Regions from separate parts of the Rhizobium sp. AN5 genome, predicted to be linked through region 3. Evidence: riboswitches for the same ligand, from Rfam matches in the RefSeq annotation. Region 3 holds a riboswitch; each other region holds the start of a gene.
The links. Region 3 has a riboswitch for cobalamin ahead of bluB (5,6-dimethylbenzimidazole synthase). Riboswitches for the same ligand answer to the same signal wherever they lie in the genome.
Positions count from the first base shown of each region.

Region 1: another riboswitch for cobalamin. It lies ahead of CRP02_RS15410 (CbtB domain-containing protein); the one in region 3 lies ahead of bluB (5,6-dimethylbenzimidazole synthase).
Region 2: another riboswitch for cobalamin. It lies ahead of nrdH (glutaredoxin-like protein NrdH); the one in region 3 lies ahead of bluB (5,6-dimethylbenzimidazole synthase).
Region 4: another riboswitch for cobalamin. It lies ahead of CRP02_RS05770 (ABC transporter substrate-binding protein); the one in region 3 lies ahead of bluB (5,6-dimethylbenzimidazole synthase).

Region 1 covers NZ_OCMJ01000004.1:626,499-629,906, reverse strand. The annotation lists gene CRP02_RS15425 (type 1 glutamine amidotransferase family protein) at 1-74, shown strand, start outside; gene CRP02_RS15420 (hypothetical protein) at 181-495, opposite strand; gene CRP02_RS15415 (CbtA family protein) at 500-1,216, opposite strand; gene CRP02_RS15410 (CbtB domain-containing protein) at 1,227-1,409, opposite strand; cobalamin riboswitch at 1,576-1,801, opposite strand; gene CRP02_RS15405 (c-type cytochrome) at 1,893-2,813, opposite strand; gene CRP02_RS15400 (c-type cytochrome) at 2,899-3,333, opposite strand.
Region 2 covers NZ_OCMJ01000004.1:2,721,159-2,724,566, forward strand. The annotation lists gene CRP02_RS25875 (ATP-binding cassette domain-containing protein) at 1-264, shown strand, start outside; gene CRP02_RS25880 (nucleoside triphosphate hydrolase) at 261-890, shown strand; cobalamin riboswitch at 1,023-1,247, shown strand; gene nrdH (glutaredoxin-like protein NrdH) at 1,503-1,724, shown strand; gene nrdI (class Ib ribonucleoside-diphosphate reductase assembly flavoprotein NrdI) at 1,737-2,135, shown strand; gene nrdE (class 1b ribonucleoside-diphosphate reductase subunit alpha) at 2,123-3,408, shown strand, end outside.
Region 3 covers NZ_OCMJ01000004.1:1,428,097-1,431,504, forward strand. The annotation lists gene CRP02_RS19535 (DUF2865 domain-containing protein) at 1-410, shown strand, start outside; gene bluB (5,6-dimethylbenzimidazole synthase) at 480-1,196, opposite strand; cobalamin riboswitch at 1,294-1,480, opposite strand; gene CRP02_RS19545 (TolB family protein) at 1,654-2,484, opposite strand; gene CRP02_RS19550 (glyoxalase superfamily protein) at 2,677-3,054, shown strand; gene CRP02_RS19555 (NAD+ synthase) at 3,204-3,408, opposite strand, start outside.
Region 4 covers NZ_OCMJ01000003.1:518,332-521,739, reverse strand. The annotation lists gene CRP02_RS05775 (GNAT family N-acetyltransferase) at 1-657, shown strand, start outside; cobalamin riboswitch at 697-933, shown strand; gene CRP02_RS05770 (ABC transporter substrate-binding protein) at 1,098-2,129, shown strand; gene CRP02_RS05765 (FecCD family ABC transporter permease) at 2,126-3,154, shown strand; gene CRP02_RS05760 (ABC transporter ATP-binding protein) at 3,151-3,408, shown strand, end outside.

The sequences.
Region 1 (3,408 bases), 800 kb from region 3:
TTCTGAAACACCTCGGCCTCTTTGGTCCGGAAGCCGAGGCGGAACTTGGAATTTTTGCGGCGGAACACCGGTGAAGCTCACCTTGGTGTCGAGAGTTTTGCGGATCCTCTCATCCTCATTCCTGTGCCTGTCACAGGAATGAGGGCGCGCAAAGCATGAGCGTCCGGACAATATCGCGCATTACCCGCGATCAAGCACCCTGCACGCGCGGGGCGCAGGCTCCGCTCCCTCCCCCGCAATCGCACGGCGGATATCGCGGCTGTTGAGATGCAGACTGCGACCGGCCGGCAAAGCCGAGCGTTTTATTTTGGCAAGGGCTGCGGCCGTAAAGGCAGCCTCATTCTCATGAAAATAGGCGAGCGCCGCTTCCCGTTCCGGGCTGACGCCGAGGACTGCCTTGAAAGCAAGGCGATGCACGGCGCAGGAAGCGCCGTGACCGGGAACGGCAAAACGCAGCGCATCGAGTTCGTCACTCCATTCGGCTGCGTCCTGCATGGTTTCAAGCCGACTGGAAGCGCTTCAGGAAAAACGCGCTCAATGTTCCGAGCAAGGCCCAGAAGACAAAGCTGGTCACGGTGGCGGCGACGATGAACTGTCGTTCCAGCGGCAGCGGTGCCAGCGCATGTTCACCTTCCGGCGGCAGGGGCGCGCCCACCACATGTGGAGCAACGATCAACACCAGTGCGAGCACGATTGCCCAGGGTTCGCGCCGGAATGCGATCAGCGCAATGCCGCCTGCGGTCGCGGCAACCGTCGAAAGCCACCAGATTTGACGCGCCTCAAGCGCGGCGGCCGGGCTGCCCGGCAGTTCCGGCGGCAGGCCGATCATCGGCGCAAGCATGACGGCGGCAAAACCGGCCACACCCCACAAAAGGCCTTCGCGCCAGCCGGCATTGGTGCCGCGCAGCGAGATGAGGCCGGTGAGCACCAGCGCATAACCGATGGCGGTCAGCACGTTGGCGGCTACCGTATAGGCGGTGCGCTCGAAGCCGTCTGCCGGAGACCAGGCTTCCTCACTATGTTCGTGCGCGGGAATGGCAGCACCGGTCGTGGCCGGAGCATCATGGCTATGGGGCGCTTCGCCACCGGCATTTTCATAGGCTTCCGCCTTCAGGATCAGCGGCGTGGTGCCGAAAGCCTGCATGGCCGAAACGGCGAAGCCGCCAACGATGCCGACGAGGACGGCGGTAAAAACGATATTGCGAAAGAACGACATGCTTTCCCCCTCAATGGCAAGGGAAAGCATTGGCATGACGTGTGTCATGCGCGGCGTTGTGAACGGCTTCCACATGCGAAAAGCCGACAAAACCGACGACGAACAGGCCAAGCACGATCGCCGTCAGCGATTGCGCGAAGCTGCCCGTTTTTGCTGAAACGGCGGCATTTGCCGTATTCTGGTTGATGGACATGGTGACCCCTCTTACGGCGCGACCCCGCGCCTTTAGACGCGGCGGAACGGCAAAACGCCGTGCAGCCGCATGCGATACACTTCACCACGGGGATACGAGACTGACACAGGGCGGCACGTTCAAGCGCAACCACCCTGAAATTCCGCTCTTCCGGACACCCCGCCGGCATGGACATTTCCGTGATGGCAGGTCTCCTGGCTTACGGGTCAAAACCTGAAACACCTTCCCGGCATTGCCCTCGCCCATATCCGGCGAGATGCTTACCAGTGGCATTTCGTTTCAGGCTCTCCGCTCACAGTTGCGGGGGCAGCCACGAATGAGGATGTCTCCCTATCGTGTTCCCTTTTCACCTTCCGGAACGCCCGGAAGGAACCATCACACGATCGTTATCCGATGGGTGCGGGTGGGAGTCAATGGCAGGCCGGCGTGAGAATTGCGCACTGTTGCTGGATGCCGGATCAAGTCAGACATGACGGCAAAGGGCTACCGCGCCGGGATGGCCTTCAGATAGGCGGCGATCGCATTGCGGTCATCGGCCGTCAGATGCGCCATGTTCTGCTGGACCTTGACCATGGAGCCGCCGACGCTGTCGAATTCCGGGGTGAAGCCGGTTTCCAGATAGTTGGCAATATCGGCCGCCTCCCAGCCTCCTACGCTCTGCGAGCCGGGGGTGATATCGGGAATGCGGCCCTCGCCTTCGGGATTGGGACCACCGGCCAGCCATTTGCCATCCAGAAAACCGCCAAGCGCATTGCGCGGCGTGTGGCATTCGCCGCAATGGCCCGGGCCTTCCACCAGATATTGGCCGCGCAGCAATTCGGCATTGGCATCGGCAAGCTCGACGCGGGGTGGCGCGGATGTATCGAAATAGAGGAATTTCCAGCCGCCCAATGCCATGCGCATGTTGAGGGGGAACGGCAGTTCATGATCCGGCGCATCATTCTGGCTGGCGGGCAGAACCCGCAAATAACCGAAGAGGTCGTTGATGTCCTTCTGCGTCATGCGGGCATAGGAGGCGTAAGGGAAGGACGGGTAGAGATGTTCGCCGTTCTTGCCGACGCCGCGCGTCATCGCATCGCCGAATTCCGAAAGCGTCCAGCCGCCAATGCCATGCTGAGGATCGGAGGAAATATTGGGCACATGAAAGGTACCGAAGGGGCTTTTCAGCGCCTGCCCGCCCGAGAGCGTCAAAAGCGCATCGCCCTTGGCATCTGGTGCCGCATGGCAACTTGCGCAGCCGCCCGCCCAGAACAGCGTTTCGCCATTGGCAAGGTCCGGCTCGCCAAGGCTCACCCAGTGGCTGGGTGCCTGACGCACAGGCGCGGTCACCCAGGCGAAAATGCCGAAACCGGCAATGGCCGCCACCGCGATCCCGCCCGCGAGCTTCGTCCAAATGGAGGCCATGACCCCTCTCCCCATTATCACCTGATGAGATCAGGCGTCATTCCCGCTGAAAAAACGCCGCCGTGAAGCGGCGTTCTTAATAGGATTATTTCTTCAGACGGTAGGTCTGGTGGCAGGCACCACAATCGGCACCGAGGGTCTGCATGGCGGTGGTGACACCTGCCTGATCGGCCGGAAGGCTGGCGAGGACCTTGTCCGCATCGGCACCGAGCTTGGCGGCCTTGGACTTGAAGTCATCGAAATTTTCCCAGATCGCGGGTGCCGCAGCACTGCCGGTCTCGCTGCCTGGGGGAAACTGGTCGGGGAAAGCCTTGGCGTTGGTGCTGATGGTCGTCACGGCAGCCTTTACGACTTCGGCGTCATAAGGCTTCTGGCCCTTGGAGATGGCAGCAAGCGCACCCATGGAGCCGCCGATCTGCTTCATCATGCCTTCACGTTTTTCGACTTCGCCGGCAGCGTAGACCGCTCCGGCGCAAAGACAGCCGAAAAGCATGGCCGCCGCGATGGTTTTCAGTTTCATACACTTTCTCCTTGATTCCGGCAGATGCCGAACGCGCGATGAACGGCGCGAGGATGCCCTTTCCGCATGGCGAAA
Region 2 (3,408 bases), 1.3 Mb from region 3:
ATCCTTGACGAACCGACGGCGGCGCTCGGCGTCAAGGAAAGCCGCCGCGTTCTCGAACTCATTCTGGATGTGCGCTCGCGAGGGCTACCGATCGTTCTCATCTCGCATAACATGCCGCATGTTTTCGAGGTTGCTGACCGGATTCATATTCATCGGCTGGGCAAGCGTTTATGCGTCATCAATCCGAAGGACTATACCATGTCCGACGCTGTCGCCTTCATGACGGGCGCCAAGGAAGCGCCAAAGGAAACGCTGGCCGCATGACGCTGAAGCTTGAAACGATCGTCGAAGACGTTCTTCGGCGGGCAGAGGATAAATCTCGTTTTATCATTGCCATTGCCGGTCCCCCTGGGGCCGGCAAATCCACGCTGGCGGATGCCCTGTGCGGTGCCCTGGTGGCGGGCGGCGAGGCTGCGGCTGTCCTGCCCATGGACGGCTTCCATATGGATAACGGTATTCTCGATGAACGGGGGCTCTTGCCGCGAAAAGGCGCACCGGAAACCTTCGACGTGCGCGGCTTTCTTGATGTCGTCTCCGCAGTTCGTCAGGGCGGGCAGGAAGTTCTTGTCCCGGTTTTTGACCGCTCCCGCGAAATAGCCATTGCCTCCGCTCGCGCCATCGCGCCCGAGACACGCTTCATCCTTGCCGAAGGCAACTATCTGCTGTTGAACGAGGCGCCGTGGACGAAGCTTTCCGGCAGCTTCGATCTTACCATCTTCGTAGGCCCATCCGTTGCGGTGCTCGAGGAACGCCTGCGGGATAGATGGCAGGGCTATGGTCTCGACGCGACTGAGATTCACGCCAAACTTTTCGAAAACGATCTTCCCAACGGAAAGCGGATAATCGAGAACTCCCGCCCCGCCGATATTCGCATCGATATCTGGGAATAAACCCGCCGCTTCCGTCCGTAGGCGGCATCGAACATTTACCGTTAAGCCTTTGTTGACCATGTGTTGAATCTTTTTGATCCACAGGGTGGGGCTTTGGCATGTCTAATTATTGACGAAAAAAATTCCTCATATACTATATGTGGTGTTCAAGGTTCTTTCGATTCGCAAGCGTCGGGAGCTAAGACGGGAATTCGGTGCGCAACACCATTATGGTGAAGCAATGCCGAAACTGCCCCCGCAACTGTAAGCGGTGAGCATCGTTCCGATTTGAGCCACTGGAGCTAAAAGCTCCGGGAAGGTGGGAATGGATGTTTTGACCCGCAAGTCAGGAGACCTGCCTTGAGCGAAAACGTCCACGGGCGGGGTGTCCGGAAGGAAGGTGTATGACGCAAATGAATTGCGTGCGCCCTTTTCTGCCCCCTCCAGAACAAGCTTCGGGGTGAAGTCATGCCAGTGCATTTTTATGAGTTTCTACGCTCGTCGGCGTAGACAGCGATCTTACGCGGCCTAAGCCGCGCGCCTCGCCAGAATGACAGAACCATCGCCACCCGCTTTCGATTGCAGGCGGGCAATGTTGAGCCGTGCGTAAAGGCGGCTTCGAAAGAGGAAACAATGACCGTCACCGTTTACAGCAAACCCGCCTGCGTCCAGTGCACTGCCACCTATCGTGCGCTTGACCGCATCGGCGTCAGCTACGAGATCGTCGATATCTCCGAAGATGCGGATGCCCTCGATCGCGTTCGCGGCCTCGGTTACATGCAGGTTCCCGTGGTTGTTGCCGGCGAACGCCATTGGGCGGGTTTCCGTCCGGACATGATTGGCTCGATCAGCTGAGGAGGCGGTGCGATGGGGCTGATCGTCTATTATTCCAGCCGGTCTGAGAACACTCATCGCTTCCTTCAGAAACTGGGGCGACGATTGCTTCGCCTGCCGCTCGGCGCCGAGGAAGACGTTCCTCACGTGTCGGAGCCCTATGTTCTCGTCACCCCCACCTATGGGGGCGGCGGCATGAAAGGAGCGGTACCGAAACCGGTTATCCGGTTTTTGAACGAGCCCTCAAACCGAAATCTCATTCGCGGCGTCATCGCGGCGGGAAATACGAATTTTGGCGCAGCTTTCGCATCCGCCGGAGATATCGTGTCGCGTAAATGCGCGGTGCCGTTTCTCTACCGCTTCGAGCTTCTCGGCACGGAGGAAGATGTCGCCAACGTCAATCATGGATTGGAACGATTTTGGACACGCTGACCTCGAGCGCGGTGCGCAACACGGATGCCAAACAACAAGTAACCGCCGCGCAGAAACACCTGGACGCGGGACTGGACTATCACGCGCTGAACGCGATGCTGAACCTTTACGATGAAAACGGGAAGATCCAGCTCGACAAGGACCGCCTTGCGGCACGGCAATATTTCCTCCAGCACGTCAACCAGAACACGGTGTTTTTCCATAATCTCAGGGAAAAGCTCGATTATCTCGTGACCGAGGGATATTACGAACAGGAGGTGCTGGACCAGTATTCCTTCAATTTCGTCCGTGACCTCTACGACGAGGCCTATGCCAGAAAGTTCCGTTTTCCGACATTTCTCGGCGCCTTCAAATATTATACGTCCTATACGCTGAAGACCTTCGACGGGAAGCGTTACCTGGAGCGTTATGAGGACCGCGTCTGCATGGTGGCGCTGGCTCTGGCGCGTGGCGACGAACAGCTTGCCCGCGATCTGATGGATGAAATCATTTCCGGCCGCTTCCAGCCGGCAACCCCGACCTTTCTCAACGCCGGCAAGAAAAGCCGCGGTGAACTGGTTTCGTGTTTTCTGCTGCGTGTGGAAGACAATATGGAAAGCATCGGCCGGTCCATCAATTCAGCATTGCAGCTTTCCAAGCGTGGCGGTGGCGTAGCACTGTCCTTGACCAATATTCGCGAAGCCGGCGCGCCGATAAAACAGATCGAAAACCAGTCCTCCGGCGTCATTCCCGTCATGAAGCTGCTGGAAGATTCGTTCTCCTACGCCAACCAGCTTGGCGCGCGCCAGGGCGCTGGCGCGGTTTATCTGCATGCCCACCACCCGGACATCATGCGTTTCCTCGATACGAAACGTGAAAACGCCGACGAAAAAATCCGCATCAAGACCCTTTCGCTCGGCGTGGTGATCCCTGATATTACCTTCGAACTCGCGAGAAACAACGAGGATATGTACCTGTTCTCGCCCTATGATGTTGAGCGTGTTTATGGCGTACCGTTTACCGAGATTTCCGTCAGCGAAAAATATCAGGAAATGGTCGCCGACAGCCGCATCCGCAAGAAGAAGATCAAGGCCCGCGAGTTCTTCCAGGTCATCGCAGAAATCCAGTGCGAAAGCGGTTACCCCTACATCATGTTCGAGGATACGGTTAACCGCGCCAATCCGATCGCCGGCCGCATCAGCATGAGCAATCTCTGCTCGGAAATCCTGCAGGTCAGCGAGGCGAGCGAGTTCAACGACGATCTCTCTTACAGCCATATGGGCAAGGATATTTC
Region 3 (3,408 bases):
ACTCCATGACGGAGCAGGAAACGGCTGACATGGTCTCGGCTGAAACGGGAAAGCCCTACAAGGACCTGCCGACCGCCTTTGCCTATCGAAATGCATCAACCAAAGCCCCAGGCTGCGCCTGCAACATGGCCGCCTATCACGAGGAGATGAAGCAGCAGGAGGCTGCGCGGCCGGAAGCTGAGAAACCCTATTCCAGCATCACGACCATTCCATCACCGCAAGGTGACACCCCTCAGAAACCCACCGAACTGCAGCAGGCCGCAAAACCGCCGGAACAACCGGTTCCGGAACGCGACTATGACCCGAACAACAGCAAGGTCCGCGTCATCGGCCCTAAATTCCTGCCCGACCAGACAGGCCGGATCGACCTGAAAAACCCGGCGCTGAAGGGCATTCAGCCGCAGCAATAGCTCCTATCAAGCACCCGGTATGGAGTTGGCAACGCTCTGTCTCACTCACAAGACGGTCGCGTCTTCTCTTTACCGCCCACCCCAGCGATTGCGAAACACCAGTTCCTCCAGCGGCACGCGCTGGCGCCAACCCTTCACCGCCAGTTCCGGCTCGGTATAAAGTGTATCGACGCGGCCGAGGCATAGCCAGGCGACGATCTCGATATGGTGGGGGATTTCCAGAATGGTGCGAATGTCGCTGTCGTGGAAAATGCTGACCCAGCCGACGCCGATGCCTTCGGCGCGCGCTGCAAGCCAGAGGTTCTGGATGGCGCAGACGGTGGAATAGACATCGGTGCGCGGATTGTGGGTACGGCCCAGCACCACCTTGCCGCCACGCGTCGGATCGCAGGTGACGCAGATGCTGAGCGGCGCCTTGCGGATGCCCTCAAGCTTGAGGCTGCGGTAAAGCGCCTGCTGCTCCCCCTCGAACATCGCCGCCGCCTCGCCATTGGCGCGGCTGAAGGCAACCCAGGCTGCCTGCCTGACCGCACCGTCAGTGACGAGCGTGAAATTCCACGGCTGCATGAAACCGACCGAGGGCGCGGAATGCGCCGCCTTCAGCAGGCGCTCGACCACATCTTCCGGCAATGGATCCGGAAGGAACTGATCACGCACATCACGGCGGGTTTCGATCGCACGGTAGATCGCCTCTCGCTCCCCCTCGGAAAACGGGTAGGCGGGCGAAAGCGCGTGATCAAATGCATTGCCGTCGAGCAAACTGGTCGCGAGTGGATCGGTCGGCATCGTCTATCCCCAACAATGCTGGCGCGCTGCCACGAAAACCGGCTCCGGTTTTCGCCTGCACAACGCGCTGCTGCAACAACCCGCCGCCGTCCACGCGGTCTGGTCTATCCTGTCAGGCCGGTCTTCTGACTCGGCTTCATCCGCCCGCTTTCGCCTTCCCGAATGGATTCAGTGGCATCTAGAAAAAGGGCATCCGCCTCACAGCGCTGGGCACGTTCCGGTCTTGCACCGGATTCCCGATTCTCCCGCCGTAAAAGGCGGGCACCTGACGAAGACGCTTATGAGCAACAAAGCTTGCAAATACAAGTATCTTGCGCAGTGATGCGGCAATGTGACCGTGGCCACCTCACCTGCGTTATTGCGGCCTTGAGCCGGAATTCCAACCAGCTCAGCTCTTTCGGCTGAAAAGCGGCCTTTCGCCGCGCAGACGCGCGCCGGCTGAAGCACCCCTACCGCATCACCAAACGGGAAAATACCGCACATAAGCGAACTCATCCCCGTCAGGTGACCAGTTGGGCGAATTCATCGTTCCCTGCCCGCCGAAAAGGTCAAACAGCGTTTCGGCATTGCCGCCATCCATATCCATCAGCCGCACGCGCACGTTGAGGTCGCGCGGATGGTCGAAGACATCGGCGTCATAAGAGACGAAGACGACCTTGTCACCGTTGGGGGACGGATGCGGGAACCAGTCGCCGTAGGCGCTGTCAGTGATACGCTCGACGGCCGAGCCATCCACCCGCACGCGCCAGATCTGCATCTGGCCGGTGCGGCTGGAGTTGAAATAGATCCATTCTCCATCCGGCGAATAATCCGGCCCGTCATTGCGGCCCTCACCACGGGTAAGGCGTGTCTCAACGCCGCTGTCTATGTCCATGGAATAGATATCGAAAACCTGATCGCGAATGCCGCAATAGGCGAAACCTTTCCCGTTCGGCGACCAGCCGTGCCAGTAGGACGGAAGGTTCTTCGTCATCAGCCGCGGCGTTCCGCCCGTCGATGGCAGCAAATAGATGGCGCTCTTGCCGAACTCCACCTTGTCGGAAATGGCATAAAGCGAACCGTCAGGCGAAATGCCGTGGTCGTTGTTGCAGATTGTCGCAAAGCCGGTATCGACCTTTTCCGGCGAAGGGTCGCCGGCAAGTGACAGGCGGTAAAGCAGGCCATCGCAGTTCAGAAGCAGATATTTCCCGTCCGGCGACCAGTTCGGCGCCTCGAACAGCTCCGGCGTCTGCCAGACCACCCGCATCTGCCGGGTGCGGATGTTGAAGATTTCGATGGAACTGCGCATGCTGCCTCCCGGGCCTGTCGATCGTCTGGCGTGGAGCGTTGAATGGCACAAACATTCCGTTTGCATCCACCACCGCCGTGATTATGATCCTATTGCCGCAGGCACCGCCCTGCAAATTCAAATAGGAAAAAACAGCAGCGTTCCGGCACCGCCCGCACCCCTGCCAGTTTCTCCCAGATCCGAGGTTCCGCGATGAATACCATCGCCGATCACGGCATCCGCTTCGGTCGGATCGCCGCAATGCTTCCTGTCAAGAATATCGAAAAGGCCCATGACTTTTATGTCCGTGTGCTGGGCTTCGAAAAGACCTTTGAAAACGGCAACCCTGTCGGTTTCATGATCCTGAAACAAGGTAATGCCGAGTTGCACCTGACATTGCAGTCAACGCACAAACCGGCCCCTTTCAATGTGGCGCATATGCTGGTCAGCGACGTCGACGCGCTGCACGCGCTTTGCAAAAGCCACGGTCTTCGCATCATCAAAAGTCTTCAGGACAAGGATTATGGCCTGCGGGCCTTCGTTTTCGAAGACCCGGATGGCAACCGCATCGATGTGGGGCAGGTTATTTAACGAGATAGGGAAACGGCGCGGCGTGTCCGCGCCGTTGGAGGGAAATGATGTGTCTTCGACATCGATATATGGCGAAGTCGCAACATCCGCACTCCGTCACCCCGAACTAAACCCGGGGTCCAGCAAGCTCCCTCCACGCCCTCCTTCGACTACCTGTCCCTGAACCGGTTGGTAATCGGATAACGGCGATCGCGGCCGAAGTTCTTCTTGGTGATCTTCACCCCGGGCGCGGATTGGCGGCGTTTGTATTCGGCGAGATAGAGCAGATGCTCGATCCGGTGCACCGTCGCGATATCATGGCCACGCACGAGGATTTCCTCGACCGACATTTCCTTTTCCACCAGGCACTCCAGA
Region 4 (3,408 bases), on a different contig from region 3:
CTTGGCATGGTCATTGTTTCCCCCCGTTTGCAGGGGCAGGGCGTAGCACCATGGCTGGTGCAGAAACTTGTCGCGACATTCCCCGCTGTCTCCCTGCGGTTGAACGCGACGGGAGCGTCGCGGCGGCTGTTTTCAAGGTTGGGCTTTGCCGGCGATGCGGAAAAAGTATATCTCTTCCGGGGAAGGGCGAATTGCCTTTTCGAGATACCGCCGCCCGGCAGAAAACAACAAATAGAGCCGTTATCCGCAGGTCATCTGACTGATGTGGTGGAACTAGACCGGGCGGCTTTTGGCGTTTCGCGCCGGAACGTTTTACAGCGACTTTTGACGCAGAATGCGGGTTACGGTGTGTTTGAGGCGGACCGTCTTATCGCTTTTGCGCTGCGCCGTGCGGCGGGGCGGGGCCACATTATCGGTCCGGTCGTTGCGGGTGCGGACATGGATGCGATTGCGCTTGTGAGGCGGCATTTTTCCGATCTGGACGATGAGCTGGTGCGCCTCGACACCATCAGCGACAATAGTCTCTTTACTGATTTTATTGCGCAATCCGGGCTGGTGGTGATTGAAACTCTTACCACCATGTCCAAAGACGCGCCGCAACCGGCGCCTTCCGGTGCTACAAAAATTTTCGCTCTGGCAGGCCCGTCTTTGTGCTGAGCTGCAGCACTATCGCAATTGACGCCCCGTCGCTTGCCCCTTATGTCAGAAAGCGACGGTTCCTGAAGCCGAAGGGCAAAGGGATTAATAGGGAACATGGTGCGGGCGATTTCTATCGCCCAATGCCGTGGCTGCCCCCGCAACTGTAAGCGGATTGCCGTTCATCCTCGTGACGCCTGAAAAGCGTCATGCCACTGCACCCTTCAAGGTGCGGGAAGGCAGATGAACGGCGCATATTCGTGAGCCAGGAGACCTGCCGTCATAATATTGACCATCGTTACGGGCGGGGATGCCCGGAAGAGGAGCTAATTATGACCTTTCCGTCCGCGGAAACGTATTTAAAGTCCCGTTCTCCATCTCCACACTTGTTGTCGCTCTGTCACTACGCGTTTTGACGCGCGGCCTGCGGATCACGCCACTTTATTTAGACTGGAGAACATATGTTTCATTTCAAACACCTGCCGGTTTCCGCCGGTCTTCTGGCTGTCGCATTAGCGGCCTTGACCCCCGGTGCCGCTCAGGCTGCCGAAACCACCTATCCGCTGACGATCAATAGCTGCGGTCACGAAATCACCTTCAAGCAGGCGCCCGCCCGCACAGTATCGGTCGGCCAGAGCACGACCGAGGTTCTCTATCTGCTCGGCGTTGCCGACAAGGTGGTGGGCACGGCGCTGTGGATCGGCCCGGTTCTGAAGGGTTACGAAGACGCCAATGCCAAGGTGGAGCGGCTTGCCGACAATGATCCGAGCTTCGAGGCGGTGGTTGGCAAGAGGCCGGACCTCGTGACGACGCAGTTCCAGTGGCAGATCGGTCCCGAAGGCGTTGTTGGAACACCGGAGCAATTCGCCGAACTCGGTATTCCCGTTTATACCTCCCCTGCCGATTGCATGGGCAAGGATAATTCCGGCGGCGGCGACGGCGTGCGCAAGTCCGTTTTCACCATGGACCTGATCTACCAGGAGGTCCGCGACCTTGCGAAAATTTTCAACGTGCAGGATCGCGGCGAGGAAGTCGTTGCCGACCTGAAAAAGCGTGAGGAAGCCGCCCGCGCCAAGATCGCTTCGGCGAATGGCAAGATTTCAGCAGTTTTCTGGTTCTCCAGCGCCGAGCTGGATATCGATCCTTACGTGGCGGGCCGCAATGGTGCGCCGGGTTACATCATGTCCGCGCTCGGGCTGAAGAACGTTATCGAAAGCGATGAGGAATGGCCGACTGTTGGCTGGGAAACCATCGCCAAGGCCAATCCGTCCGTGATCGTTGCCGGCAAGATGGACCGCCGGCGTTTCCCCGCCGATGACGTCGCCGTCAAGCTCAAGTTCCTCGCTACCGATCCGGTTGCCAGCATCATGCCCGCCGTCAAGGCGGCCCATGTCTTCGAAATGGACGCGCAGGCGATGAACCCGACTATCCGCACGATCGAAGGCATTGAAACGCTGGCTGAGGCGATTTCCACAGCCGGTCTCGCCAAGTGAACGGTCTTTCCGTCAATCTTGGCAGGGCGGGTCTGGCATTTGCCGCACTCGCCCTGCTGCTCGTCGCGCTGATTGGCGGTGCGGCCATCGGCGAGACTGCCATTCCGTTCGACGTGGTGGCAAAGACCATTGCCAATCGTGTTTTTCATGCGGGTTATCCGCTGGAGCCGCTGGATGAGGGCATCGTCTGGAGTTACCGTCTCAGCCGCGCCGTTGTTGCCGCGTGCTGTGGCGCCTCGCTGGCGCTGGCCGGTGCGGTGCTTCAATCACTCCTGCGCAACCCGCTCGCCGATCCCTATATCCTCGGTATTTCCGCAGGCGCCTCAACCGGGGCAGTGGCCGTGGCGCTTCTGGGCTTCGGGGCGGGGTTCCTGACGATGCCGGCGGGCGCCCTGATCGGGGCTTTTGTGGCTTTTTCGCTGGTCAGCCTTCTGGCGGTGCGGGCAGGGCACGGCAACAGCGCCATCATTCTGGCGGGGGTCGCCGGTTCGCAACTGTTCAACGCCATGACGTCGTTCATCGTCACCAAATCCGCCAATGCCGAACAGGCGCGCGGCATCATGTTCTGGCTGCTGGGCAATCTTTCGGGCGTGCGCTGGCCGGATGTCTGGCTGGCTTTGCCAGTCAGTATTGCGGGTCTTGCGGTGTGCCTCTGGTACGCACGCGCGCTTGATGCTTTCGCTTTCGGCAGTCAGGCAGCAGCTTCGCTCGGTATTCCGGTGCGCCGGGTCTATGCGGTGCTGATCTCGGTTTCGGCTGTCATGACGGCAGTCATGGTGTCGCTGGTCGGTTCTATCGGCTTTGTCGGTCTCGTCATCCCGCATGCGGCGCGCATCTTCGTTGGCGTTCGCCACGGCATGTTGCTGCCGGTGACGGCGCTGACCGGGGCAATTTTCATGATCATCGCAGATATTCTTTCGCGCACCGTCATTCCGGGGCAGGTGCTGCCGATCGGCGTGATCACTGCGCTGGTCGGCGCGCCCGCCTTCGCCTTCATTCTCGGGCAGAAGAGAGGCCGGTCATGAAATTATCCGCCCACGATCTGCATTTCCATGCCGGCAATCTCGACATCGTGCGCGGTGTTTCGCTGGAGGTCGCCCCGGGCGAGTTTCTGGGTATCATCGGGCCGAACGGTTCGGGTAAAAGCACGCTGCTTTCCATGCTGGCCGGCATTCGCATGCCGCGTCGGGGTCATGTTATGCTTGGTGAGGAACGGCTTGCCACATTCGGGCGGCGCGAACTTGCCCGCAGGCTGGCCTTTGTGGAGCAGCAGGCCGAA